One region of the Pelotomaculum isophthalicicum JI genome, then DNA from elsewhere that is predicted to be linked to it. Evidence: riboswitches for the same ligand, from Rfam matches in the RefSeq annotation. Region 1 holds a riboswitch; the other holds the start of a gene.
The links. Region 1 has a riboswitch for S-adenosylmethionine ahead of metX (homoserine O-acetyltransferase MetX). Riboswitches for the same ligand answer to the same signal wherever they lie in the genome.
Positions count from the first base shown of each region.

Region 2: linked by a shared signal. The riboswitch ahead of L7E55_RS09600 (homocysteine biosynthesis protein) and the one ahead of metX (homoserine O-acetyltransferase MetX) in region 1 are both predicted to bind S-adenosylmethionine.

Region 1 covers NZ_JAKOAV010000006.1:53,623-68,372, reverse strand. Annotated here, with positions in the region: gene mazG (nucleoside triphosphate pyrophosphohydrolase) at 1-1,517, shown strand, start outside; gene L7E55_RS04940 (HU family DNA-binding protein) at 1,624-1,899, shown strand; gene L7E55_RS04935 (RNA-binding S4 domain-containing protein) at 2,031-2,309, shown strand; gene L7E55_RS04930 (Uma2 family endonuclease) at 2,388-2,969, opposite strand; gene L7E55_RS04925 (M20/M25/M40 family metallo-hydrolase) at 3,188-4,525, opposite strand; gene L7E55_RS04920 (PaaI family thioesterase) at 4,546-4,953, opposite strand; gene L7E55_RS04915 (CAP domain-containing protein) at 5,186-5,554, shown strand; gene L7E55_RS04910 (DUF2680 domain-containing protein) at 5,744-6,142, shown strand; gene metW (methionine biosynthesis protein MetW) at 6,159-6,809, opposite strand; gene metX (homoserine O-acetyltransferase MetX) at 6,806-8,014, opposite strand; SAM riboswitch class I at 8,092-8,200, opposite strand; gene nifS (cysteine desulfurase NifS) at 8,393-9,610, shown strand; gene L7E55_RS04890 (TusE/DsrC/DsvC family sulfur relay protein) at 9,953-10,270, shown strand; gene fdhD (formate dehydrogenase accessory sulfurtransferase FdhD) at 10,310-11,101, shown strand; gene L7E55_RS04880 (ASKHA domain-containing protein) at 11,451-13,259, opposite strand; gene L7E55_RS04875 (uroporphyrinogen decarboxylase family protein) at 13,267-14,121, opposite strand; gene L7E55_RS04870 (uroporphyrinogen decarboxylase family protein) at 14,105-14,750, opposite strand, start outside.
Region 2 covers NZ_JAKOAV010000016.1:33,435-48,184, forward strand. Annotated here, with positions in the region: gene L7E55_RS09560 (TOTE conflict system archaeo-eukaryotic primase domain-containing protein) at 1-2,668, shown strand, start outside; tRNA gene L7E55_RS09565 (tRNA-Ala) at 2,728-2,803, opposite strand; gene L7E55_RS09570 (class I SAM-dependent methyltransferase) at 2,887-3,618, opposite strand; gene L7E55_RS09575 (mannosyltransferase family protein) at 3,883-4,986, opposite strand; gene L7E55_RS09580 (GtrA family protein) at 4,990-5,418, opposite strand; gene L7E55_RS09585 (DUF378 domain-containing protein) at 5,675-5,899, shown strand; gene L7E55_RS09590 (hypothetical protein) at 5,976-6,122, shown strand; gene L7E55_RS09595 (hypothetical protein) at 6,313-6,585, shown strand; SAM riboswitch class I at 6,757-6,870, shown strand; gene L7E55_RS09600 (homocysteine biosynthesis protein) at 6,953-8,158, shown strand; gene L7E55_RS09605 (4Fe-4S binding protein) at 8,204-8,605, shown strand; gene L7E55_RS09610 (UPF0280 family protein) at 8,606-9,352, shown strand; gene hslO (Hsp33 family molecular chaperone HslO) at 9,399-10,262, opposite strand; gene aroF (3-deoxy-7-phosphoheptulonate synthase) at 10,657-11,583, shown strand; gene L7E55_RS09625 (hypothetical protein) at 11,596-11,730, opposite strand; gene L7E55_RS09630 (GspE/PulE family protein) at 12,452-13,681, shown strand; gene L7E55_RS09635 (type II secretion system F family protein) at 13,861-14,750, shown strand, end outside.

The DNA of each region.
Region 1 (14,750 bases):
TTAAAGAAGGGATTTCGTTTTCCACTTTTGATTATCTGTACGAACAGTCACCCGGCTTTGAGGAGGTCTACGCGGGGATTTGTCAGGCTGTAATCGCGGCGGCGCGCCGCGAACCCGTACTATATGCTGTTCCGGGCCACCCGCTGGTGGCTGAGGAGTCGGTTCGCCTGATTGTGGAGGCTGCGGAGCGGGATGATATTAATATTTGCATCCAGCCGGCGTTAAGTTTTCTTGACGCTGTTATAACCGCGCTCAGGCTGAACCCCGGCGCTGGTTTCCAGGTAGTCGACGGGCTGCGCATCGATAATAATATGCCGCTGCCGGCCAGGCCGGCAGTAGTCACACAGGTGTACAGCCGGCTGGTGGCGGCCGACGTTAAAGTGTCGCTTCTGGAATATTACCCGCCCGGCCACTTGATCACGGTAGTGAGAGGGGCCGGCATACCGGGTGAGGAAAGAATAGAAAATATCCCCTTGTCGGAGTTGGACAGGCTGGACTGGGTGGATCATTTGACAAGCCTGTATATACCGGAGGTCGGAAGTCAGAGGTCGGAGGCCGGAGATCAAGGAAAGAATGAAACAGGTACGGATGATAGAGAGGGGCTGTATGGACAAGCAGTCGGGGATGGGGAAGAAACTGGACAAAACGGAGGCGTGGAGGTTATCCGGGTTAATGAGAAAACAAATACCGGTTCAAATAACGGGCGCCGGACCTTGAACGTCAGCCGGCGTTCGTGCCGCTTCCCTTTGGACCCGCTGGTCAACCTGCTGGCGAGGCTGCGCGGAAAAGGAGGTTGTCCGTGGGACCTGGAGCAGGATCACCTGACATTGAGACCGTATCTCCTTGAGGAGACGTATGAAGTCTTGGAAGCCCTGAATGAAGAAGATATGTATAAATTATGTGAAGAACTGGGAGACTTATTACTACAAATAGTATTTCACGCGCAAATTGCCTCGGAAAACCGGTTATTTGACATGAACGACGTTGTCAACGGCATTAGTGAAAAAATTACCCGCCGGCACCCGCATGTTTTTGGCACGGCAACCGCCAGGAACAGTTATGAAGTTTCGCTTAACTGGGAAAAAATAAAAGCCGGGGAGAAGGGAAGAAGCAAGCCTGCAAGCCTGCTTGCCGGTGTTTCAATGGCTTTGCCGGCGTTAATGCGGGCGGTTAAACTGCAGAAGAAAGCTGCCAGTGTCGGGTTTGACTGGCCGGATTACCGGGGCGCTATGGAAAAATACCATGAGGAGTTGGACGAACTTAAACACGCCATTTCAACCGGGGATAAAAAACAAGTTGAAAAGGAGATGGGCGACCTGCTGTTTTCAGTGGTTAACTTGGCCAGGCTGCTTGATGTGGAACCCGAATCGGCTTTGGCGTCAACCTCTGAAAAATTTGTCAAAAGATTTTGCTATATTGAGAATAAAGCGCGGTGTACCGGTAAAGAGCTGCAAAAATGTTCACTTTCCGAACTGGACGCTTGGTGGGAGGAGGCAAAAAAACAAGAAATAAAGTAAAAAACTATTAAAAAACCTAGGAAACATTTTCTTAGCGGAAGGAACTACGAGGATTTTAGCGAATAAGTTATAAATTAATATCTCTATTTTATATAGGAGGGTTCAAATGAATAAGGCTGAGTTGATTTCAAACGTTGCCGAAAAAACGGAATTAACCAAAAAAGACTCGGAAAAAGCCGTAGGTGCGGTGCTTGGCGCAATTGAAGAGGCGCTGTCAAGGGGCGACAAGGTCCAACTGGTGGGTTTCGGTACCTTTGAAATTAGGGACAGAGCTGCCCGTAAAGGAAGAAATCCACAGACCGGTGAAGAAATTAACATTGAAGCTGCCCGTGTACCTGTGTTTAAGGCAGGGAAAGCTCTTCGCGACGCTGTGGGCAAGTAAGACTGTCAATGAAAATCGATAGTCAGGCTGGTATGTCTGATTTTAAAGGCGATTACGTTTGATTTTAGATGAACATGCTTTGTTCCACATTAGCCTGGCGCCTGATATTGCGTAAAAGGTGGTAAGTATGCTTGCGTCTTGATAAGTTCCTTAAAGTTTCCCGGGTGATCAAACGGCGCACCCTGGCTAAAGAGGTTTGCGACCGGGGCCAGGTTGCGGTTAATGGTCGTGCGGCCAAAGCCGGAGCGGAAGTCAAACCAGGTGACACTGTAATGATTGGTTTTGGAAACAGGAACCTTAAACTAAAAATATTATCGATTCGGGAAAATGTACCGGCTAAAATGGCGGCGGAATTATACGAGATTCTGGAAGATTCCAGGCCGGTAAGAAATGACGGCGAGCTTTCGTAACAAGTAATCTGTTTGTCGCGGGCCGGGCAAATGACGAGAGGGACGGTAACTATTATCGCCCCTTTTTTATTAATAACATCAAAAGAAGTTCTCAACGTCAATTTTAAACCCAGTGACTACTTTTGAATCGACCGAGCCTTTTTTTTCTGCTTTATGTCTCAATATAAACTTGCCTTCTTGGACTGCGTAGATTTCCACACTGCAGTCTTCCGGATCAACAATCCAATATTCCTTGACGCCATGATTTTCGTATATTTTGAACTTTTTCTTAAGGTCGTAGTAACCAGTGCCGGGGGAGAGGATCTCAATCACCAGGTCGGGCGAACCTTTGATTTTTTCTTTCTCGATAATTGAAAGTCTCTCTTTAGCAATAAAGATAATATCGGGTTGATAAGTCTCAGTATTTTCAAAGTAGACATCGATTGGGGCAAAAAGAACCAGACCCAAGTCTTTTTCCATAACATAGCCGGCCATTTTAGTACCTAGTTTCATGGAAATAATCTGGTGATAGGTTGTAGGTGCAGGTGTCAATACCAAATTCCCTCCAATCAACTGGTAAGGAGCCCCTTCCGGCAGCCTGGAGTAATCCTCGTAGGTGTAGATCCTATCGCTCGTTATGGCTGCTTGTATTGCCTTTATTTCCTGGAGCGGTAGACTCATTCATAGCACCCCCCTGATTGTTTGAATCTGACTGCCTTTTGTTCCTTTTATATAATGTTTTATGGTTTGATGCAAACTCTCGGTCAATATGATATTAGTGAATCATGTCAATATTATACCAAAATAATCAATAAAGAAAACTTCAGGTCAGGCATTAAGATGATAAATCAGTTAAGCCCCAAGTGCTAAGCCGGCTGACGATGTGGCCGGTAGACGGCTTAATTATTAATCGCGAAACGTTGTAGGGCTTGAAAAATTGCTTCAGCGCCAAAAGTTACCGCTTCAACCGGGACCCGCTCGTCGGCGGCGTGGATCAACTTGGAAACTTCAATTTCCGGAGGCAGGTTCATCGGCATGAACCCATAGGTTTGAATACCTAGTCGCGAAAAAAAGTGACCGTCCGTGCAGCCGCTCAGCAAAAGCGGCACGGGATAACCGTCCGGGTCAGCCTCGCGCAGAATTTCTGCCAGGGTGTCAAACAAAGCCATGTCCGGTTCGCCTGGGTCGGCGCCACGCTGAATAAACTCAAATGCAAACTGGCCGCCCGTAATCTCACGGAGTTCACTAATCATATCTTCCGGCGTGCAGCCGGGCAGGAGGCGGCCGTCCAGTTGAAGCGTGATTTCGCTTGGAATCACGTTAATTTTGTGGCCGCCATGCACAATCGTGGCATTGACCGTGTTGTGCAGCAGTGGATCAAGGAACTGCCAGCTCTCATCAAGTTGGTCAAGTGTTTTGTCAGTCAGGGCCGGATTAAGGAGCCGGCGAATGACCGAGGAGGTAGAATCGGGTAAAACGGGTACCATTGTGTCTAGCATCAGGCGCACTACCGGTGTGATATGCACCGGCAGGCGGCGCTGTTCAATCTGTTGCAGCAATTGGGCAAGCTTAGCCATAGCGCCGCCGCGCCGGGGGATGGAGCCGTGACCGCCTGGTCCCCGCACCGTCACCTTCATCCAGCACAATTTTTTTTCAGCGACCATGATCATATAGAATTTTTTCCCGCCGAGACGCAGCGTATAACCACCGAGTTCCCCAATGGCGTAGCGGATGCCTTTAAAAAGGCCCGCGTGGTTGTTTACCAGGTATTTGGCGCCGTAATCACCGCCGCTCTCCTCGTCGCTTAAAACAGCCAGCACAATATCGCCGGGCAAAGCCGGGTTTTCGGCTTTGGCGCGCAGGCAAGCGGCCAGCATCATGGCCAGACCGCCTTTCATGTCCAGCGCTCCCCGGCCCCAAACGCAGCTTTCCGCTATCTTTCCTTCAAAAGGCGGGTAGCGCCAGGTCTGGTTTTCCGCGGTGACGACATCCACATGCCCGTAGAGCAGGAGCGGCGGGGCCTTGCCCTGTCCCGTTAGGCGAGTGATCAAGTTGGGGCGGCCGGGATCGCGGGCAAGGATAGCTGTTTCAAGACCGGCTTCGGTCAGCAGGTTGTTAATATAGGTAATACACGCCGCCTCGTCGCCTGGCGGGTTGGTTGTGTTAAAACGGATCAGTCTTTGCAGCAACTCCACCGGTCGCTGGTAGATCAGGATCTGCTCGCTGATTGGCGGCATATATGTAAGTACCCCCTCCGTTAGAACAACGGCTGGTCAATTCGATAAACGACTCCTTGAAACACGGCTATATGGTTTCCATCCGCGTCATCAATAGTGATACTGTACAAGCCCGTTCTCCTGGTCTTGTTTTTTTCCACGCCGGTGGCCACCAGCGTACTGCCGGGCGGTACGGCCTTCAAATAGGTTATGTCGGCGTGCAAAGCAACTGCGACGGTACCGTGTGAATTGCTGGCGGCGCTGAAAGCGATGTCGGCTAAAGAAAAAATGACACCGCCGTGCATTGAGCCATTGAAGTTCAACATGTCATCTCGGACTTGCATGCTTAGCTTTACGTAGCCTTCCCCGAGTTCGTCAAATCTAACCCCAAGCATCCTGGCAAAAGGATCCGTGGAGATCTTCTTTTTTATTTTTTCCATGTCGGGCATTAACGCACCTTCCCTCTCTATATATTGCTATTTTATAGTATATAGTTTTTGTTTGCCATAAGGAAAAGCGGCATTTACTGAATACTTATTAATGTAGTCTTAATTCAAGATTGAATAATTGTCAAATGCCGGAAAGGCGGAATATTATGAGATAGACGTAGCTGTGTAACTCGAAGGAGGTTATTCAACAACGGGCTGCAGTATATCAGACCTTTCCGCCGATGAAAAGTTATTGTTCGATTTGGTTAATCAGGAACGGGAAAAGGCGGGTTTGCCGGCGTTTACTTTGGATATGCGCCTGGTAGACCTGGCCCGCAAGAAAAGTGAGGATATGTTAAAAAATAATTATTTCAATCACAGGTCCCCCGTTTACGGTTTCCCGCTGGACATGGTGCGAAAAGCCGGCATTACGGCCAGGGCGATGGGTGCGGAGAATATTGCCATGGCAGCGACTACCCGGCGGGCGCACGAACTGATAATGGACAGCTGCGGTCACCGGCCAAATATACTTAACACCCTGCATGACAGCATCGGAATTGGTATATGCAAAACACGTTATGGGGTTGTTGTAACGCAGTTGTTCATAGGGATGTCTTACTGAAAGGCAATCACCGAAACCGAATTAAGGGATAACATAAACCATAACGGACAAGCTAACCAGGGGACTTTCAAGACCGGCTTAGTCCTCGATGCGAGCCCTGCTCTTAGGAGCGGGGTATCGAAACTGGCAACGAATCTTGGTATAACTCAGGACCAGGTAACGACAGCCCTGGACACCACTAAAAAACAAATGCTCGACGAAGCAGTTCAACAAGGTAAAATCACTCAAGCGCAAGCCGACAAGATTGCCGCCGGTAAAGATTTTGGCTTGGGTAGGCTCGGCTTCCTGAACGGTAAGAAAGGTCTTGAAGGGAAAGGCCGCAACCTTGACGGCATGGCGAGTGCGCTGGGCATTACTACAGAGCAGCTTAAAACCGAAATGCAAGCAGGTAAAAAAATTCAGGATATTGTTACCGGGCAAGGCATGACCATGGATCAATTCTATCAAAAGATGCTCGAATTAAAGAAAGCCGAGATTTCCCAGGCGGTGACAGATGGCAAAATGACCCAGGAGCAAGCTGATAAAATGCTGCAAAGGATGGAGCAGAGTCCTAAAGGACAAGGTTTTGAGATGCGCGGTCATGAGTAAAAATACCTTCTTTACATCATTTTGCTTCCAGCCTCCCCTCGGGGAGGTTTTCTATGTGCGCGTCAAATCTTTTTACAACAAATAAAACTTCGCTGGCTTCAGACGCGTCACCTTCTTCAAAGGGGATTATTGCCTCATCCACCCAGAACAAACCATGTTCCACAGTGACATGATTTGCGCGGGTCCAGTCAAGGAAGTCATTTGCCGTAAACAGGTGTATGTTCGGAGTATCATACCATTGGTAGGGCAGGGTTGATGTCACCGGCATCCGGCCGGTTGTAACAAGCGAGTCAACGACCTGCCGGTATCCGAAATTAGGGAAGCTGACGATGCCCGAACCGCCCACCCGAAGCATTTCGTCAAGGACGAAAAGAGGTTTTTTTACCGCCTGAAGAGTTTTTTCCAAGATAACAAAATCAAAAGAACTGTCAGGCAACCCGGTTAGCCCTTCGTCGAGATCCATATGCAGGACCGGCACTCCTTTAGTTATGGTTTTTGCCACTTGATCAATATCTTTTTCTATCCCTAAACCATGCACATTTTTGCTTTCGATTAGTTTTATCAGAAGTTCACCGTTTCCGCAGCCCAGGTCGAGTACGGAAGAACCTTCATTGACAAGACCGCATATGACGTCATGATCAAAGCGGCTCCTTCTTTTTCTTGTCACTCAACACCCCTCACTTTCAAGAAACCACGGACCAGTTGGGATAACTTCTCGACCTCCAGAAGGAAAGCGTCATGGCCATACGATGACTGAATATTAGCGTAGCTGACGTGTTTTCTGCAACGGCTCAAGGCTATCGCCAGCTCTTTCATTTGTTCCGGCGGGTAGAGCCAGTCGGAAGAAAATGAGACTAACAGCACCCTGCTCTCAATCCTGCGGCACGCTTGATCAATGTCTCCATCACCCCAGCTTGAAGCGTCATAGTAATCCATCGCGCGTGTTATGTACAAGTAGCTGTTGGCGTCAAACCGGTCTACAAAGCTGTTGCCCTGATGTTGAAGGTACCCCTCGACTTCGAAATCCACACCAAGATGAAATCCCGGTCCGTCCCCGTTGCGATATTTGCGCCCGAATTTCCTGCTCATGGAAATTTCCGAAAGGTAGGTTATATGGGCCAGCATCCGGGCGGCCGCAAGTCCCCGGTCGGGCGCCGCGTCATGATAATAGTTGCCTTCTTGAAAATTGGGATCGGTTGTAACGGCGTGCCGGGCCACGGCGTTAAATGCCAGCCCCTGAGCGCTCAAGCGGGTTGACGAGGCAATGACGATGGCCGACTCTACGCGGCCGGGATAAGCCAGTGCCCACTCCAGGGCTTGCTGTCCGCCCAGGGAACCACCCGCCACGGCGCGCAAACGTTTAATGCCGAGATGACTGATTAACCTTTCCTGAAGTCTGACCCAATCTCCCACTGTGACAACCGGAAATGCGAGGCCGTACGGCTGACCGGTTTCCGGGTTGGCGCTGGACGGCCCTGTTGTTCCATAACAACTTCCCAGGATATTGGAACATATAACAAAGTATTTGTTAGTGTCGAAGGATTTCCCGGGCCCGATCATGCGGTCCCACCAGCCGGGGCGATTCTTTTGCCACGGGCGGTTCAATTCATCCGCCTTGGCGCTTCTACCGGCCGCGTGGGCATCGCCCGAAAGGGCGTGAAGGATAAGTATGGCATTGTTGCGCGCTTCATTAAGTTTGCCGTAAGTCTCGTATTCCACCTCAACAGGGGTTATTTCTTCCCCGCAATCAAGGGGGAGCGGGTTGTTCACATCTGCAAGCCGCGCCCTGTGCGGGACTGTCCAGCCAACAGTATCCGCCGGTAACGGGTTCGATGCCTGAACATTTAACTCTTCTTTAATAGGATTGACCATATATATAACCTCCTTGAGGCTCCTAAGAAATTAAAGACCCTCTTCATGAAGAAAAGGGTCTTTGAGACAGCCTCTTCTTCTCATCTTTCCGGTGCTTCCGGCGGAAATTGGCACCATCTCAAACCAAAAGGCTTGAAGGTTGCCGAAGGTTCCTCGGGTCCTGCCCTCCCCTTCTCTTGATAAGAAGATTAAGTGTATAATATATATAAACTTAATTTAAATAATATGATAATATTATTTTTTTGTCAACTGATGATATAAAACATGCTATTTAAGGCCTTCTTGATCTGATTGACAATATACTAGCGTTGTGCTAGTATAATTTTAAAAGTATAGTGGTTAACTATGAAATGAGGTAATATTATGGGGGATACAATTATGCGAAGAGTTTATTTTGACCATAGTGCTACTACACCTGTCCACCCTCTGGTGGCGGAGGAAGTATACCGTTTCATGACTGAACATAATTATGGCAACCCTTCCAGCCTGCACTATTTCGGACAAATCGCCCGCAAAGCCTTGGATGAATCACGCGAAAAAGTGGCCAAGGCCATTGGCGCGAAATCAGAAGAAATTATATTTACAAGCGGCGGCACAGAATCGGATAATATGGCGATCCATGGAGCGGCTTTAACTAATATCAAGAGGGGAAACCACGTAATAACCAGTGCGGTGGAACATCACGCGGCGCTTAACGCTGTAAAGGCGTTGGCCAAACAGGGTTTTAGCGTCACGGTGCTTCCCGTGGATCAATACGGGATGGTAAATGTTGATGATGTGGAAAAAGCCATAACAGATAAAACAATTTTAATCAGTATCATGCATGCCAATAACGAAGTCGGCACGATCATGCCAATTGCCGAGATTGGTAAAGTAGTGAAGGATCGCGGTATAATTTTTCATGTCGACGCGGTCCAGAGTCTTGGGAAAATCCCGGTGAATGTGGATGATCTGGGGATTGACTTGTTGACTGTCTCAGGACATAAAATATACGGTCCCAAAGGTATCGGCGCGCTTTATGTCCGCAAGGGAACACGATGGAGGCCGACGCTTTTCCATGGGGGCGCGCAGGAACGCCTGCGCCGGGCAGGTACTGAAAACGTGCCTGGTATTGTGGGTCTGGGCAAGGCGGCCGAACTGGCTATGGAAAATATGGAAGCTGAAAATAAACGGTTGTTGACTTTACGCGATAAATTAATCGGAGAGGTGACAAAACGGTTCAGTCATGTTAGATTAACCGGTCACCCCACCATTCGCCTGCCAAACCATGCCAGTTTTGTTTTTGAATATATCGAAGGCGAGTCGGTGCTGTTGAGCCTGGATATGAAAGGTATCGCGGCTTCTACCGGATCGGCTTGCGCCTCAGGTTCCTTGGAACCTTCACACGTGCTTTTGTCAATGGGCATTCCGCACGAGATTGCCCACGGTTCTATCCGTTTAACCCTGGGCGCGGGTAATACCGAAGAAGACGTGGATTACTTCCTGGAGGCCATGGGGCCTATTGTTGAAAGATTTCGGTCCATGTCACCTTTAAGCGAGGAAATTGACTATAACAAAAATATTAAAGATCCCGGAAATTTACAGAGTTATTGCTGATAAGGTAAAAAAATTAGATGATACCCGGTTATACTAAGCAATTGCTAAAGCAAGATGAATCCAGGGGTTCCAGTCTCCTGGATAGTTATAATGTAGAGTTGAATTATCTATAACCATTTAAAAAAGGATCTTATAATATAATATATAATATAGATACGGGATTATCTTTTATGGTATCGTTAATGTTTTATTATGAAAAATTGGTTCAGAAAATTCTGTGAAGTAACCCATTGGCCTATATATTTTAGGATATTGGGCGTGAAGGGGGTGTGGCGCCTACGCCCGTAATAGTTAAACTGGGGGAATAGAATTGTACGTACCTTGTTGATGGAGGTAGAATATATGTCCGTACTTGAGTTAAACGGTGTAATGGTGGAAATTGACGAGGATGGATTTCTTTTGGACCCAGCCTCTTGGAGTGAAGATATTGCCAGAAGTTTAGCCGCTTCTGAGGGGATCGATGAGCTAAACGAGGAGCACTGGCGGGTGATCGCATTCCTTCGTAATTATTATGAGTTAAACGAGGTTGCCCCGAATTTATCCACGCTTTGCAAAGAGGCCGGCTGTACTTTGAAGCGGATATACCAGCTGTTCCCCGCGGGGCCCGCCAAGGGAGCCTGCAAGCTGGCCGGCCTGCCGAAACCGAGAGGTTGCATCTGAAATTTTTTATTGATAATAAAGTAAGGAGTGGATGGCAGAGTGTCTCAAAAATCTCTCTATCAGGAACGGGGAATAGTCACCTATAATCAAGGTAAGGTAAAGCCTGGCCACGACTTTATTGTTGATGAAATACCGCTGACAGTATATGTAAATGATAATGAACTGGCTACTTTAATCTGTTCTTCAGGCGCGTTTAAAGAATTGGCGATAGGTTTTTTAATCAACGAAGGAATAGTCAAAAAATATTCTGATATAAAGGATATTACCTTTAATGAAGATGATGGTTTGATGTGGGTGGAAACTACTGCGCCGGTGAAGCAAACCGAGACATTTTTGAAGCGGCAAATTGCCAGTTGCTGCGGCAAGGGGCGGGCATGCCTGTACTTCGTCAATGATGTTACACAAATGGAGCCGGTAAAGTCCACCAAGCAGTTTGCCGCCTCTCATCTGTTACATTTGATCGGTGGACTGGAATATGGATCTGAAACCTACAGCAAGACTCACGGTGTGCATAGCGCGGCTATGGGCGATGATACAAAGTTGCTGTGCATGTTCGACGACATCGGCCGCCACAATGCTGTGGACAAGGTTTTAGGTTATGCCTTATTGAACCATTTGGCGCCTGATGACAAGTGTTTGCTGCTGAGCGGGCGTGTGTCTTCGGAGATTCTTATTAAAGCCGGCCACAGCGGTATACCCATAGTAGTGTCACGCGCCGCGCCCACCAGCCTGGCGGTGGATTTAGCCGACGAGTTCGGCATTGCTTTAGTGGGATTTGCCCGTGGTGAGAAGATGAATGTCTACAGCCATCCCGAAAAGGTGATTATGTAATACTGAAGATTATATGTCCAAAATAAGGTAATGAGGCCTGAGTAAAACTTTATCCAGGCCTCATTTATTTTTATTAGCGCAACATTTAAAAAGAAGTTAAGTTTTTTAAAGGATATAGCTTTAAAGTAGAACTCCTCTTTTTGCATTCTATAACTCCTTAAATTAGTTTAGTAAAATAAACTGCACCATATTTTATGCAAACATGTTGCGAATACTTCATAAATATTCACACAAAGGAAAGGACCTGGTCAGCAAGTGCCAGGTCCTTCTTTATCGTTTACAGGGCCGAACATGAGCCGCGTTGTATGCCTAAAGGTCGCCGAATGCGATTTGTTCGGATTTGCAAAGATTAGACAGGAAAGACCAGTTGCTGAACAAAATAGTCCTGGAACTCGGGCAGGAAAGACAACTCTTTAATTTTTATCCTTTGGCAAATGTCCTGGACCTCCCGGGTAGCGTCTCTGTTAATTAGTACATTCTTGGCTCCTTCTTTGGCGGTGTTGCCGACAAAAATTATTTTGTCCCGCATCTCGGCGGGCAATAAACCTATAGCCGACAAAGAGGCAGGTTTTAGATGATACCCGAAAGCTCCCGCTACTAAAACTTGTTGGACCTCCTGACAACTGAGGTTCAATTCTTTTAACAGCAAGGCGATACCGGTTGCGATGGCGCCTTTGGCCAATTGGACTTGCCGGATATCTTTTTGAGTCAGGAAAACCTGCCCATCTTCCGAAACAAGAAAAGCCCGCTGACCCTGGAATTCCACCAAGCGGCCTGCTAACGCCGCCGGTATGCGCTCATTTTTACTAAACCGGCCACTTGGCTCAATGACCCCAACCCGTACCAGTTCACCCACCAGGTCTATCAGGCCGCTGCCGCAAAGGCCGATAGGAGTAGCATTGCCAATAGTCTTGAGATGCACATCTCCCTCATCGAAAATCGAAACAGCTTCAATAGCTCCACCCTCAGCCCGGCACCCATGAGAAATGTTCATTCCCTCCAAGGCGGGACCGGCGGCGGAAGAGGTGCCGGCGAGAAGACCGTCTTTGAGGGCGACGATTTCCCCGTTAGTGCCAATATCAATAAATAAAGAAGGTTTCTGGAAATGGTGAAAGTCAGTGGCCAACAGACCCGCGACGATGTCGGAACCGACGAAGGCAGAAGCTGAGGGGAGGAGGGTTACCACCCCGCCGGGAGCGATTTTGATACCAAGAGGACCGGGACTGACTTCCAATTGATCGATAAAGACGGGCCGATATGGCGCGATGGCCAGGGAGCGGGGATTGACACCCAAAAGTAGATGAAGCATCGTTGTGTTGGCTGCCACAACAATTTCGTAAATTTCCCCGCAGGTAACTTTCTGAGTGCCGCAAAGAGATTCAATAAGTTTATTGATCCCTTTGACCACTTCTGATTGGAGGATTTGAGCCCCGCCGGCCTGGCTTGTCGCGTAAGAAATCCGGGTCAGAACGTCTCCGCCGAAAGCTATTTGTGGATTAAGGCTAGAACACGTTCCGAGGTGTTCCCCGGATTCCAGATCCGTCAGTTCGGCTACAATACTGGTAGTCCCAATGTCCAGGGCTATTCCAAGGCATTTTTTCCCCCGGCGGTAACGCAGGTCCAGGAGTATGTTGTTTCGCACAATAGCTTCCGAATAGTTGCGCTCCGTCAGATGTTCCTGTGCCAGAGCCCGCAAGAAGACGGGCAACCGTTCCGGAGAAATATGCTTCGCGTGACTCAAGTCAAGGGTCTCCCAAAGGGTCTTTCTTTCTTCCCCTATTTTATGGGGTGGAAGAACGAGCTTTCTGATCAGGGGGTTAATCTTTCCCCCTTTGTTTTGTCCGTCCGTGACGGTCTCGAAAGTTTCCTCCTTGCTTTTCAGCAGATCTACTTGGGCAGGCCCGAAAACTCTGGCCTGACAGGCTAATCTGATTCCTTCATCTGCCAGCGCGCCCAACTGCTCCAATTCTTTCTCTTCAGGGGCGTTTAAACTGCCGCTTGCCCTAAGCCTGCATTTCCCGCACTTTGAAAGGCCGTCGCAAGGCGCCTCTAGGCGTAGTCCAGCCACCCGGGCGGCCTGCAGGAGGCTGGAGCCCTCCTGAACCAGAGCGGTTTTCCCTTCCGGCTGGAATATCACCTCGTAAAAACCTTTACTCATGTCTTACCTACCTCCAGGATGTTATAACATCGTAAGCAGCTTTAATCGCTTTCGGGGAAAGCCCTTTGTACAGTCCGCCCGAGGAACCGAAAATATAGCCCGGGAAACCGGCCCATTCTTTTAATAGGTTGAGGACCTCGTTTTTTACCTCAGTGTCACTTTTTAGTCCGGCCTGCCCTTCAAATTCGAAATTCCCCCAAAAAACCCAGTTCTCCAGGCCTTTCCCGCGAAAACTGCCGGCTCCGATTCCCACCGATGGTTGCAGGCCGTGAATTCCCCAAAATCCCGCTTTACGGAGGTGGACAATAAGTTCCATGATGATTCCATCCGAGTGAAAGACGCATGGTACGTGCCGGCTGCCGATTCCCCGCAGTAATTCGGCGATAAGAGGGAAATACTTTTTTTCGAGGTAAGAAGGGGAGATCAGGAGACCCCGGTCGCCAGCCAGGTCATCCGCCGCAATAATTCCGTCACAGCCTGCTTCCAGGGCTGCAGTGGCCGATCTGACGCTGTTCTGAATAATTTTGCTCATGATCTCCCGGGCTTCCCAGGGTTTCTTTACCATCAGGCGGCTAAACCCCAGCCAGCCCAGTTTCCTGTTGAGGTATGTTATTGGACCCGTTATAAGGCCAAAAATGAAATACCCGGTTTTTGCCCAGGTCCTCCAAAGAGATGAATTCATTTCAGGCTGCTCAATCGGCAGGACCACCAAATCCGTGTTTAAATAAGCAAGAACAGTTTGGATGTCGGGGCGGCGAAATTCTTTTACGATTTCCGGAGTGATCAAGATCTCGCCTTTGGGCGGGCGATCTAAATGGCTGCCCTGGAAAGCAGCCCACACTCTCTTACGGCCGGTCATCATTATTTAGCCCTTTCACCGCGCCGGTAAGAGTCCTTAAATTATTTAAAGGGGTTTGCAGGCTGATGCCGCAGGCGGGGGATATGATCTCAACACCACAGTCAAAGCTGTTTTTAACCGCCCTGGCAATTCTATCCGGGGTGCCCTGGTGCAGGAGTTGGGTGCTGATGTTGCCCATCAGAGGGAAACCTTCAAGTTCTTCCTTGGCATGTCTCATGTTTACCAGGGAATCAAAACTTAAAGCGGCTCCTTTGATCTTGTTTAATTCAGCCAGGAGTACCGCGGCGTCGCCACAGATGTGGACGATGGCGCCGGCTCCGGCCGCCCGGATTTCTTTTACCAGGCGGATCAGGCAGGGACTGACGAACTCCCGGAAATTTACGCCGCCCAAAATTTCCCCGGTAGCCGTAGGGTCGGCGATGGTTATCACATCGGCCCCGGCGGCAATCTGCATGCGGGCGTAGCTGATCAGGTATTCCGTCAGATAGCTAAATAAAAGGTGTATGTCTTCCCGTTTCTTGCGCATCAGCCGGAAAATTTTCATGGGATCGATAACCGAGGTGGCCAGGCTGACCGGACCGGTCAGGTTGCCGATAACAGGAGTTTCAGTGTTTCTCCGGGCTAAAATGCTG
Region 2 (14,750 bases), on a different contig from region 1:
TAAAAGATGGGAAAACAAAAAGAAGGGGACATCCGGGTATTCACCGGTCTGTTTGCATGAATGGAAATCTGAATTATGTGCAAAACCAAAGGGAAAATGTGCAGGTTGCGCCTTTAAGGAATATGCTGTTTTAAATGAAATGGTTATTGATGATCATTTACGAGGGCGTGACAATTTCGTTGCGGGAATATATCCCTTGTGCCTAGATGAGACATGCTACTTTTTAGCTATTGATTTTGATGATGGAGAGTGGCAAAAAGATATTTCAGTGATCAGACAAGTGTGTACGGAGTTTAATATTCCTATAGCTGTTGAGCGCTCGCGTTCAGGCAAAGGAGCTCATGCGTGGTTTTTCTTTAAAAGCCCGATATCTGCCGCTCTGGCAAGGAGATTTGGAAGTGCGCTACTTACCTTCTCCATGAGTAAAAGGCATGAGATAACATTTAAATCCTATGACAGGTTTTTTCCCAATCAGGACACAATGCCAAAGGGCGGTTTGGGAAATCTGATTGCGCTTCCTTTGCAAAAGGCAGCAAGAAAAGCTAATAATAGTGAGTTTATCGATGAAAATTTTCAACCGTATAATGACCAGTGGGCGTTTTTAGCTACAATTCATAAACTCTCCGAAAATGATGTTGAAATGCTTTCAACAAAATTGTGCCACGGGAACGAACTTGGAGTATTGAAAAAAGACGAAGAAGAAAACCAAAAGCCGTGGGAAACAAGCAAAGTCAAATTGCTGAAAAACGATTTTCCACAAGATGTTGAAATTGTAAAAGCAAATATGCTATTTATCCCGAAGGCAGGCATTTCTCAAAAGGCGTTAAACCACTTGAAACGTTTAGCGGCTTTCAAAAATCCGGAGTTTTATAGAGCTCAAGCGATGCGCATGCCGACTACTAAAATACCCAGAATTATTTCTTGCTCTGAAGAAACAGCAGAATATCTGTGTCTGCCAAGAGGATGTGAAGCAGACTTGAAAGCTATATTTGAAGAACTAGGAATGGCTGTTAACTACATTGACAAGACGAATTGCGGCAAAAAAATTGATGTTGAATTCAACGGTAGCTTGAGAGATGAACAACCTCTGGCATTCGATAAATTGCTCAGACATGATATCGGAGTACTTTGCGGAACTACAGCTTTCGGGAAAACGGTTGTGGCAATTAAATTGATTGCCGAAAGAAAAGTTAACACACTTATTCTGGTTGATAAAGTCAATTTGGTTCCACAATGGAAAGAAAGATTGATGAAATTTCTGACGATAAATGAGACTTTGCCGGATGAAGATATCAATGAGGGAAAAAAGAGAGGAAGAAAAAAAGCTAATAGTATTATCGGACAAATAGGAGCAGGAAAGGACAGCTTAAGTGGAGTAATTGATATAGCCATAATGCAATCGTTAAATAGAATGGGTGAAGTCAAGGAATATGTGAAAAATTATGGTATGATTATTGTTGATGAATGTCATCATGTTTCAGCTTTTAGCTTTGAAAAGATACTTAAAAGCACAAACGCAAAATATGTTTATGGATTAACCGCAACACCTACCAGAAAAGATGGACATCATCCGATCATATTCATGCAATGTGGTTCCATACGATACAGGGATGACGCGAAAAAACAGGCGGAAAAAAGACCTTTTGAGCATTATATTATACCAAGATTTACATCTCTAAGGGTTCCGTTGAATAAAGATGAAAGTGACGTTTCAATTCAGGAGTTATATTCCGAAATAGTAATTAATGAGATGCGAAATCAGCTAATTGTTGATGATGTGGTTAAAAGCCATGAAGACGGCAGGAACTGTATTGTTTTAACAGAAAGAACCGCTCACGTTAAATTACTTGCCAAAAAAATAAATAACAGAATTCCTGATGTGATATCTCTTACGGGTGGTATGGGAACGAAGGAAACCAGAGAAAAAATGAAACGAATAATTAATACACCTGCAGATAAACAGCTAACTCTAGTGGCTACAGGTAAATATATAGGAGAGGGTTTTGATGAACCGCGTCTTGATACGTTATTCTTAGCAATGCCTATATCGTGGAAAGGGACTTTACAGCAATATGCAGGCAGGCTTCACAGGCTGTTTAAAAATAAAAATGAGGTACAAATATATGATTATGTGGATATCCATGTAAGGATGCTGGAAAAGATGTATAATAAAAGGCTTACCGGATATGCTTCAATTGGTTATAAAGCAAAGGGCGAAAGTTTTGCAGCAGAGTCAATAAACATTATTTTTGATAAAAGCAACTTTTTACCTGTATATACAAATGATATTGTGAATGCAGCAAGAGAAATATTGATTGTAAGTCCGTTTATTACCAAGAAGCGTACTTTGCAAATGCTGCAACACCTAAGGGTTGTATTGCAAAATAAAGTGAGAGTAATCGTGGTGACTAGGCCGGTTGAAGATTTCAAGGAAAAGAATATGAACGCTTTGCAAGGTACTTTGAAATTATTAGAAGATGCTGGAGTAAGTGTGGTTTTTAGATCAAATATTCACCAAAAATTTGCAGTTATAGACCAAAGGATCGTATGGTATGGTAGTATAAATCTATTGAGCTTTGGCAGTGCAGAAGAAAGCATCATGCGGCTTGAAAGCCCCAATATTGCATATGAACTTATAAAAAGTATAGGAGAGAGGCAGGTATCATAACTATGGGCATAAAGTTGATTTTATGCAAATAAAAAAAGGCCTCTAGGCCTTGATTTTTCTGGTGGAGATAAGCGGGATCGAACCGCTGACCTCCTGAATGCCATTCAGGCGCTCTCCCAGCTGAGCTATATCCCCACGTTATTATTGATTTAGTTTTTTAATGTGCCGCCCGCACTTTTTTAGTCTATCATTTTTTTTACTTATGGTCAAGCTTCTTTTTATAGTTTTTTCATGAGAAAGGTGCCATATCCCAAGTATTTTTTATATATTTGGATTAACTGCATATATTTTTGCATTACATTATTAACTTCCCGGCTTGATCCTGTTCCTCGTGATACTACTTGGTAAGGATCCGGATACAGTATGTTCTTAATATTATCTAATAAACCCGGAAAATTATTACGCTGTACTTTGACGGGTGCAAATCCTGTATTTTGAAATAATATCAACCATTCTTCAAAAGAAGGTATATGAGGCAAATTGCAGGCTGCTTGAATTTGTTCCCTCGCTATCTTGGGCAGAGATTTGCTTGCGCACATCTCTACGCAAATTAATATCCCATTTTTTTTTAATATTCTATTGCACTCTCGCAGTATAGAAATTGCCGGTAAAAATATTAATACCGACTCAACTAAGATCAAATCAATAACTTTATTTCGGAATGGTGTGTCTCCAGCATCACAAAGCACATACTGCACTTGCACACCTTCTTGTGACGCCCTATACGTAGCCTTTTGCAACATTTCCTCAGAGTTGTCCAGGGCAAAAACAAATGCGCCTGAATTTTTTGCTATATGGCAAGCGGTTCGGCCGGTCCCACATCCGATATCAAGAACAATATCTTCATCAGACAGATCAATTTGTCTAAGCACATTGAGAGTGTGGAAGAATCCCCCCGGATGTAGGCTGCCTTTGCCCAGGGAAGTAACTGCGTCAAGATAAGTTGTCATAGTATCGTACCACACTTTACTTTTGAATAGTTTGAAAATACCTTTGTGAATCTATATATACTATGTGAATGAGTATCCGGGGGTTCCATGATAACAACTAGTCTGCTGAATAAGTCAATACCGATGACGATATTTCAAAATTCTTGATAAAAATAAAAAAACTGGTTCTTTAACCAGCTAACTTTACACCAGAATTGAATATGAGCCGTGTTATATGCCTAAAGGTCTCCAAAAGCTAATTCGTTCTGAATCTTCGTCATAGTGTTAGCTTATCCACCGTCCAACCACAAAAAGAATAGTTACCGTTGAGAAAACCAGGATGGAAATGACCGAATATACTTGAGTCAAACCGTTTTTATACAGTAAGCGGGCCAAGGCGATGTACCCCGGGAATAATACTAAAATATAACGGGGCATTCCAAGGGGCAAGTTATCAACTACTGAAGAAAATGGAATCAAAAACCCCAGTGTCAGGAAAATCAGTTGCGGCTTGTCCTTTAAATATTTAAAACTCTTTATGATTAAGTAAAGGAATGACAACGCCATTCCTGATTCAAAAAGACTATAAAAATCGCTGTGATAGAAAAAAATTGTCAGGTTAAGAAATTGGCCTGCGCCCGGGTAGGCAAAGTGGCGGTATCCCCAATACTCGCTGTTCAATGAATGGGCAAAAGCCAGGGGGTCTCCGGCTTGCTTCCACAAAACAAGCATGAAGATAGATAGTGATACCGGTATTAAGAGGAGAGGCAATGCCTTTTTAAGTATTATTTTTTTATTGTTTTCCTGGTATTGCATGTACAAAAAAGCGAAAAATAAGACTACTCCGATATTCCGGGTGAGGGCCGCGCAACTAGCCAGGAGAACTGCCCATACCCAGCGCCCGTTCCTGGCGAAATAAAAAGATGCCAGGGCAAAAGCCAATAGTAAAGATTCGGAATAAATGGAGGTAAAAAATATAGCTGTAGGAAAAAATAGCAAAATAAAAACTGTTGTAGTGGCCGTTTTCTTGTCAAAGTCTTCTTTAGCAATAATATAAAGAAAGCAACAAGCAATAAAAAGCGCAATATTGGAAATCAAAAACCCGGCGGCTACCCCGTTCCCAACAACGTAAGTGAACAGGCGGATCAAAAAGGGAAACATAGGGAAAAAAGGGGCGCTGTCAAAATCATAACCTTGTCCGGCTATCCTGAGAAACCATCCGGCGTCCCAATGAAGCAAAGAATCAAAAATTACATTGGGATGAAGACCGTCGGTAGTTGCGGGGAGAAATGGATTTAGAACATCTCTCGTTAGCCAAATTAGAAAAACAATATAAATCTTGTTAAGCAGATAGATATAACCAACACGTGTAAAATCTTTTCTGGACACGAATTAACCCCCGGTTGTTTTGGGCACCATTTTGCCTTTGCGGAAAACCCATAATTTACTAAGGATAAAATTAAAACTAAACGCGATAGAAGTCGCTAAAAAAAGCGCTACCATCTGAGAGATATATAAATTTAGCAGTATATATACAGAAGTGCTGTTTATTCCAAGACCAAGCGCGTTGACCAAAGTGAATTTTAGAAACCTGTTTTTATCGTTTTCATCCGGGCTTGTTTTAAATGTCCAGTACCGGTTGAGGAAAAAGCTGTTGACTATACCGCAAAAGTAACTGAAACCTTTGGCCACGGCATAAAAAAAGATACTTTCGTTAGGAAGTATTTTTATTATGGTAAAATAAACGACCCAATCAATAAACGTGTTTAAACATCCTACCGCCGCAAACTTGCATAATTGAGTGATACCCTCGTTAACCATTATTTCACCTTGCATCATTATGATATAGTATTTTGCTTACATAATTTTACGTAATATTTTGAGTTAAATAGTAATCTTATGAATATAACCGACCACATATTACCTTCGACACTAATGCCCGGCATCCTCCTTATCCATTAGGTAAAAATACATTTTCTTTAAGTTTAATTTCTTTGGATATTTTTATGCAAGAAAAGAATAACTTTTTTGTTTTTTAGCATAATAAATATATCTTAATCACAGGAGGCGTGTTAATATGGAATGGTTGTCAAGAACAGCTTTAGTTCTGGTCATTATTGGCGCTTTGAACTGGTTGTTGGTCGGTCTGTTTCAGTGGGATCTGGTCACAGCTCTATTCGGAGGAGACACGGTTAGAGCGTCATCTGACTTTAGCAGGGTAATTTATACGTTGGTTGGACTAGCCGGCCTATATTCCATATCATTCTTTTTCAGGGAAAATACTGCGGTAAGGGATAAATAATATAAGTGAATTATACGAGAAGTTTAATATGGGTATTACTACACTATAATAATAGATTATAAGGAGGCAGCTGGTAATGATTCCACGCAAGAAAGATCCAGACGAAACTCCTGATGCAGTTATCTCACCCATAGAAGAAGAATGTGACATTTGCCAGGAAATTGAAGGAGATTGCTGTGCAGAAATATTTGATTCAAAGAATGACAAAAAAACCGCGAGATAAAGGAGACCTATTATAGGTCTTTTTTTTATAAGCTAAAATAATAAACAATGACCTGCGGCCTATTTTGGCGATATTCAGTCCAGTATGAAATTCATATAAATTAATAGCCCGGCCCGGGGGTTGTCAGCATGAGAAACTAGTGCTATATTTGGATCACTTAAAAAAGTAATTGTTTAAGGGGTGATGTATTATGAACCACCAAACCAAAAATTACAGTAATGACTACCGGGTAAATATTCTTAACAACGGTACTATTATTAGTGTGGAAGTTACTTGCTGCAGCAGGCATATTGGGGAGATGCGTTTCAAAGACGGCGAAAGTAAGAAATGCCCGCTTTGTGGTACGGTTCATCAGATGGTTATCCAGCATAATCACTTTCACATTAGACCGGTAAAGCCGGTATCAAATGAAGCAATCGCCGGAAACGATAGTAGTCTGCTTTTTAAGGAGAAAGCGCTCTAAATCGCTAAACAGTAGTTAAATCTATCAATTAGCCGGCTTTTAAATATAGCATATTATGCCAGAAGGATTAGTAGAGGAAATTAATTCTGTCGTTTGAATCACACATGAACCGTTGACATGAAATGTGGTTACTGGTAAACTTAAGTTTAGCAAATGTAATATAAATATGTGCTCTTATCCGGAGCGGCGGAGGGACTGGCCCAATGAAGCCCGGCAACCGTTGGGAGTTAAGAACCCAAAATGGTGCTAATTCCAGCAGAAGATTTTTCTTCTGGCAGATGAGAGGAAGCAATTTTTTGCAGGCCTCTTCTGTTTGAAGGGGCCTTCGGTTTGTCGGAATGGAAGGGCATAATAGGGGGGTATGTAAATGGCTATTGAAAAAACCTACGCTGAGATTAATGAGAAAATTAGATCCGGCAAGGCGGTAGTATTAACTGCGGAGGAAGTTATTTCACTGGTTGAGGAAAAAGGTGTCTCTGAAGCCGCCCGCCAGGTGGATGTTGTGACAACCGGTACTTTTAGCCCGATGTGTTCTTCCGGTGTTTTTCTGAATTTCGGCCATTCCAAGCCTAGAATCAGAATGACAAAAGCATGGCTTAACGGTATTCCCGCGTACACAGGAATAGCTGCGGTTGATGTTTACCTGGGCGCTACCGAACTTCCGGAGGATGATCCCTGCAACAGCAATTACCCGGGCGAGTTCCGCTATGGGGGGGGACACGTAATCCAAGACCTGTTGGAGGGTAAGTCAATAAAATTAGAGGCGTTATCATATGGTACGGATTGTTACCCCAGGCGGGAGCTGGAAACTTATATTACACTGGATGAAATAAATGAGGCTACGCTGTTCAATCCGCGCAATGCCTACCAAAACTATAACTGTGCTGTAAATTTAAGCGGTAAAACTATTTATACTTATATGGGAATGCTTAAGCCGAATTTGGGCAACGCCCACTATTGCAGCGCCGGACAACTTAGTCCGTTGCTGAATGACCCTTACTTTTTGACTATCGGGATTGGCACCAGGATCTTTTTGGGTGGGGGAATCGGTTATGTAGCGTGGCACGGTACGCAACATTTTCCCGGCATTCAGACAGACGCGGAGAAAAATTCTTATGGCCCGGCCGGCGGTACACTTGCCGTGATCGGGGATTTAAAGCAAATGAAACCTGAATGGTTGGTCGGTACAAGCTACCTGGGTTATGGCGCTACCCTGACGGTGGGCATCGGCATCCCTATCCCCATCCTTAACGAGGATGTGATGAGTTGCGTTTCTATCACTGATCGCGATCTCTACGCGCCTGTTGTCGACTACAGCGAGGCTTATAGCCAGCGCATACCCGGCAATTTAGGCTATGTCAGCTACGCGGAGTTGAAAACCGGGAAAATTACCATCAACGGCAAAGAAATCCCAACCGCGCCTCTGTCAAGCTACCCAAAAGCCAGGGAGATTGCCGGAGAGTTAAAGAATTGGATTTTGCGGGGGGACTTTCTACTGTCGGAGCCGGCACGGCTATTACCTTCTTACCAGGATCAAATTACGGCGAAAACTTTGGACATTAAAGGCGTTTAGTAGCTAATAGATTGATTATTAATTGAATAGAGGAGTGATTGGCGCTTGGCTGCGAAAAAAATAATTCTTCACTTTGGCAAGGATATATCCGACAAGCCTATTATTTATCACCTCGCCAAGGATTACGAACTTGTCTTCAATATAATTAAAGCGAATGTCAACCCAAACAAAGAAGGTACTGTTGTATTGGAGCTTACCGGGGAACAATATGCAAAGGGACTGGAGTTCCTTGAAAGTGAAGGTGTCCGGGTGCAGCCTTTGGCTGAACAGTTGTCACGGAACGAATTGAAGTGTACCAGTTGTGGCGCCTGTACTGATATCTGTCCCACCGGAGCGCTGTACCTGGATAGGCCTTCAATGGAAGTAAGGTTTGACAGTGACAGCTGTGTACTATGCCAGATTTGCGTAAAGGTTTGTCCGGTCAAGGCTATGGAGGTAAAATTCTAATTGGATTATGTTGAACGTTCATACCGGCGGCAGTTCCGCCAGGAAGACTTGACTTACTTTCAAGTTGTAGTGCGCCAGACTGATTTAAGTATTGGGGTGCGCCGGGACAGATTTTCTTTGGAATTGACGCGCTGGGTGGAAGAAATGGTGCGGGAAGAAAGGGTTCTTCTTGAAAATTATATCAAGTCGGACCCTGTTTTTCTTAACACGCTGAAACCACATACAGTCAGTCCGGACGCGCCTCCCATCGCGGCAGATATGGCCGAAGCGGCACGCAAGGCGGGGGTGGGCCCTATGGCTGCCGTGGCGGGCGCCTTTGCTCAATATGTGGGCAAGGCGCTTGTCCGGCGTTCGAAGGATGTTATAGTGGAAAATGGCGGTGATATTTACCTGCGCAGCACCCGGCAGCGCAGGATCGGGGTGTTCGCCGGCAGTTCCGCTTTGTCCAATCGAATTGCACTGGAGATCATGCCGGAAGATACACCCATCGGGATTTGCACCTCCTCAGGCACCGTCGGCCCTTCATTGAGTCTGGGTAAAGCCGACGCCACCGTGATCCTTTCTCCTTCCGCCATCCTGGCTGACGCGGTAGCCACCGCCGCGGGCAACCTGGTTCAAAACAAAGAAGATGTTCAAACTGCGGTAGAATATGCAGTAGGAATCGAGGGTATCACCGGCGCGTTGATAATAAAAGACGACAATCTGGCCGCCTGCGGCAAATTGAAGCTCGTCCCGTTAATCATTTGACGTTGCCCACAATACTTCCTCAGTACTCCTTGCATGATATTGAGTATTAAATAAATACAGATAAATCTGGCGCGTCGAAAATATATTCTTCACCGCAAAAATGGCAATATACTTCCACCTTGCCTTTTTCCTGCAAGAGTTTTTCAATCTCCTTTCTCCCCATTGCGGCCAAAATATCCCCTACTTTTTCCCGTGAACACTTACAGGCAAAGCGCACCGGATTTTTTTCCAGGTAACGTACATTCAGGCCATTTACAGCCCGGGAAACAATCTCCTCGGGGGTCATCCCGAGGTTGACCAAGCTGCTTACGGGGGGCATATCTAGCAGGCATTTTTTCAGGTGGGACAGAATCTTTTCACTTGCACCGGGGAAAAGCTGGATAATCAGGCCTCCCGAAGCTTTTACGCCAGCATCGGGACCGACAAGCACGCCCAGTGACACTGCTGACGGAGTTTGTTCCGAGGTTAAAAGATACTGTGCCACATCCTCGCCAATCTCACCTGAAACTAGTTCCACGCTTCCTGTGAAGGGCTCTTTTAAACCGAGGTCCCTGGTGACATGAAGAAAACCTTTTCCCACCGCGGCTCCCACCGGCAGTTTTCCTTCCTGGGCGGGCGGCAGGTCAACGTGGGGTTCTTGAACATACCCCCGCACTTCACCCGCGGCGTTTGCCGTGACAATAATTGCCCCAAGGGGTCCGTCACCCAGAATACGCATGGTAAGAAGGTCATCACCCTTCAGGTTGGCGCTAAGCAGCAGCCCGGCGGTAAGCCCGCGCCCCAGGGCTGCGCTGGCAACCGGCCAGGTATCGTGTCTGCGCCTGGCTTCCTCTACAAGGTTGGTGGCAACAGCGGCAAAAACACGAAACTGCCCATCCTCGCCTATTCCGCGCACAAGATAATCCTCCATATAAATAATAAGCTCCTTTTACAATATTAATTTTTTTATTATTATAACATTACCGGGTTGTTTTACCGAAACAGCCGTTTCGTGTGGAATGACTGGCAAAAAAAATAGATCTTTACAGATAAGGCTTGCTTAATATATAATTTTAGTAATTAAAAAGTAGGTGTATTTAAATGTCAGCATGCCAAAGCGGTCAAAAGTACTTTACCAGCTTTGCACTTGGTTATTTTTATCAAGTGCTTTTTGGCTTGCTTACAAAAAAATAACATCTGCTTGCGCTGTTGATAAACTACCGCGAGCGGAGTACACTCGCGGGGGAGTTCTTAACTTTATATTAAGATATAGAAGCCGTGAGGGTTAACTTCACGGCTTAAATTATTTTAAGGAGGTTTTTAGAGTGGTTTTAGCTGCAAAAAAGGAACCAACCGGGGAAGAGATAGCGGCGGTAACTGACAGAGTATTTGATTTGGGTAATATATCAGGAATTGAAAAACCGGTGTCAGTACAGGAACCGTATAAATTAGCCAGCCGTAATCCTAATAAAAAAAATACGGTGATAAAAATCGGCAACATTAAAATCGGCGATGGTTCGATTAATGTTATTGCCGGTCCATGCGCTGTGGAAAATCGTGACCAGTTGATCTCTATAGCCAGGGCTGTTAAAAAATCGGGAGCGACAATGCTTCGCGGGGGGGCTTTTAAGCCTAGAACTTCTCCTTATTCTTTCCAGGGGTTAGGGGAGGAAGGGCTGAAGATCCTGGCGCAGGCCCGGGAAAAGGTAGGTCTGCCGATTGTTACTGAAGTCACAGACGAGGAATCATTACCACTGGTCGCAAAATACGCCGACGTGCTGCAAATAGGAACTCGCAACGCCCAAAACTTTAATTTAATAAAAAAAGTTGCAAGAATTGGTAAACCCATCTTACTTAAAAGGGGAATGTCTTCTACAATTGAGGAGTGGCTGATGGCCGCGGAATATATTTTATTAGAAGGCAATGAACAGGTCATTTTATGTGAGAGGGGAGTAAGAGGTTTTGACAGCTTTACCAGAAACATCCTGGATATAACCGCTGTGCCAATTATAAAGCATCTTTCTCATTTGCCGATAATCGTCGACCCCAGCCACGCAATTGGGAAATGGCGTTATGTGATCAAAACATCCCTGGCGGCGATTGTGGCAGGAGCCGACGGTGTTATCGTGGAGGTTCACAACAAACCGAAAGAAGCTTTGTGTGATGGAGCGCAGTCTTTACTTCCTGAAAAACTGGAAGTTCTGATTAAAAACATTAAAGAAATAGAGGGTTATGTTAGAAATTGCGGTTAAATATTATAGCCATTATTCAGCGGTTTTGTTTTTCAGGGATTCTTCTTTTGCTTTTTTAGCGCAAACACCTTTTCTGGCTATTATTGAACCGTTTCCTATGGGAGCGGTTGTTCTCTCTTGGGCCGGTTTTGTTTGACGTTTAGCCAATTTAGTTGCCCTCCTTGATTTCGTGCCTTTACTTGTCTCTTTCCGCAATGGTACGTAATGAATGGGCTATGTCTATCCGCCACTTCCTTTTGGAATATTGTTATCTTTTTTAAAAAAATAAAACGAAAAAGATTCTGGTATAGTGCCCAAATCATGTCTGATATCAGAAATAGAATTTAACTATTCCGAAAAAATCAGGTTATGGGTCCGTTACAAAGAATATACTAGAAATATTGTTACCTCTTGTCTAACTGTTAAATTATTCATAGGTGAAATCTTTATTACTCACACCCATTGGGATCATATCCAGGGTTTCCCGTTTTTTACGCCGGCTTTTATAAGAGGCAATCATTTTGTGCTTTACGGGCAGAACAAAATGAATCTAACTTTTGCCAATCTCATGCGCGGTCAAATGTTGCGGATTTGGTTATTTACGGCACTAATTTCACAGATGAGGAATATGTTGACAGCAAAATAATTGCCTTTAAAACATTACTGTCATAAAAGATCGATTTGTTAATCGGTCTTTTTTTAATTAAATAAATGCAAGAAAGGAGGAAAATAATGTATTATTATAGAAGTTATTGTTGGATTAGGGTTCATCAGGTTTTATTACAGCGTAAGGAGTGAGAACAATATTTTAACTAAAAAGGATGTACTTACGGTTATCAAAAAACATTTTGGAATATGGGATGTTGACAAATTCCTTGAGGAACATGAGTTGCCGGCAGACCGGCAGGAACCTGAAAACATTGCTTTGGAGGCAGAAGTGAATGAAGCGCCGGTCGTGCGTTTAGTGAATTCAATTCTCTTTCAAGCAATTGAGCAAAATGCCAGCGATATTCATATTGAGCCGCAAGAGGACCATGCCAGGGTCAGGTACCGGATTGACGGTATGCTCAGGGAGATAATGACAATTCCTCAAAGAATACAATTAGCGCTGATTTCAAGAGTTAAAATAATATCTGATATGGATATCGCCGAAAAAAGAGTTCCACAAGACGGCAGGTTTCAGCTAAAATTCGGCTTGCGGGAAATTGACCTAAGGGTATCCACTATGCCTACTGTTTACGGGGAAAAGATTGTTGCCAGACTCCTGGATAAGGGAAATATGAAATCATTCAAAATTAATCAAATAGGATTAGGACCTGAGAATCTGAAAAGGTTTATGAGTGTCTTAAGAAGGCCTCACGGTATGATATTAATCACAGGACCTACCGGAAGCGGAAAAACTACTACCCTTTATGCGGCGCTTAATGAAATCAACAAAGTGGAGAGGAATATTATTACCGTTGAAGATCCTGTTGAATACACGCTAAAAGGAATAAACCAGACGCAAGTTAACACAAAGTCTGGTATGACCTTTGCGGCCGGTTTGCGCGCTATCTTGAGACAGGATCCGGACGTGATTATGGTGGGGGAGATCCGGGACAGCGAGACTGCCGAAATTGCCACCAGGGCAGCTATGACCGGGCACATGGTGCTATCGACTATTCATACCAACAATGCGGCGGGGGCTATTATCCGCCTTGTCGACATGGGTATTGAACCGTTCCTTGTCGCATCATCAGTGCTTGCGGCAACAGCGCAGCGACTGGTCAGGTTAATCTGTCCAAAATGCCGCCGGGCATATGTTTTAGGGCCAGATGCCCCTGAGCGCGAATTCATTGGAGTAAGTCCGGATAAGCCAGTCACGCTATATAGAGGCTTGGGCTGTGATGAGTGCGATTATGTTGGTTACCGGGGCCGCCTGGCTATTCACGAGATTTTGCCTGTGACAGCCGCGCTGCGTGCGCTGGTAACTAAAAATGCGTCAGTTGATGAAATTGAGTTAAAAGCTTTGGCGGAAAAAATGATTAGTCTGAAAACTGATGGTATACGGAAAGCTTTAGATGGGTTGACGACAATTGAAGAAGTTATGCGAGTCACTTATACTGATCAAGCCTGGTAGTAGTTAAATACTAAATTGTGACAAATAAAAACATTAAATTGTTGTAAAAAATAAAAATGACTGAAAATATTTCCTGGGTATAAAGGAATTTCAATTATTGCAAAGAATCAATAAAGAGAGGTAAATACTAGCATAAATTTGCCATAATATTCATGTTAAAAATTTAGTGGTGAAATAAAATGCGGTTTAAGTTTTTTTATAAAGCTCGCAGTAAGAATGGCAGACTGGTTACCGGGAAACTCGAAGCGGGAGACCGGCGTGAAGCGATAGACATGATCGGAAAACGCGAGCTCTTCCTGGTGGAAATCAAGGAAGTATCCGCCGATAGGTATATTATTCCGGTTGATATTTTCCATAAAAGAGTAAGTGCAAGGGAACTGGCTCTTATATGTCATCAGTTAGCCACTATGACACAAGCCGGCATCCCGCTGCTTCAGTGTCTAAATATATTAATACAACAATGTGACAATGGGATCCTTAAAAGAACATTAAAGAAAGTAACAGAACATCTTAAAGAAGGCATGTCCCTGGCAGACTCGCTTAAATCATACCCAAAAGTATTCCCGCCATTATTGATAAATATGGTGAATTCGGGGGAGGTTAGCGGGATGCTTGATCAAGTGCTGAACAGGCTCGCCATGAACATGCAAAAGGAATATGAGCTTATAGAAAAAATAAAATCGGCTATGACCTATCCGGCAGCCGTTTTAGTAGTGGCTATAGTCTCAGTGGTTGCGTTATTAACGTTCGTTATCCCAAAATTTATCTCGTTATTAAATAGTATGATGGCTCCTATTCCGTTTGCTACCAGGTTGATTGTCCAGTTCGGTAGTATTTTTCATGACTATTGGTATTTAGCCGCATTTTCATTCTCGGGAGTTGTGTTTTGCTACAAGCGGGCGATTACAACTGAACGTGGCAGAATACTTAAAGATAAAACAATTATTAAAATTCCGGTGATCGGCCCTTTGATTCAAAAGATGATTATATCCCGCTTTTGCCGTTCGTTTAGCGCACTCTTAAAGAGCGGGGTTCCTGTTTTGCAGTCACTCGATGTGGTTAAAAATAT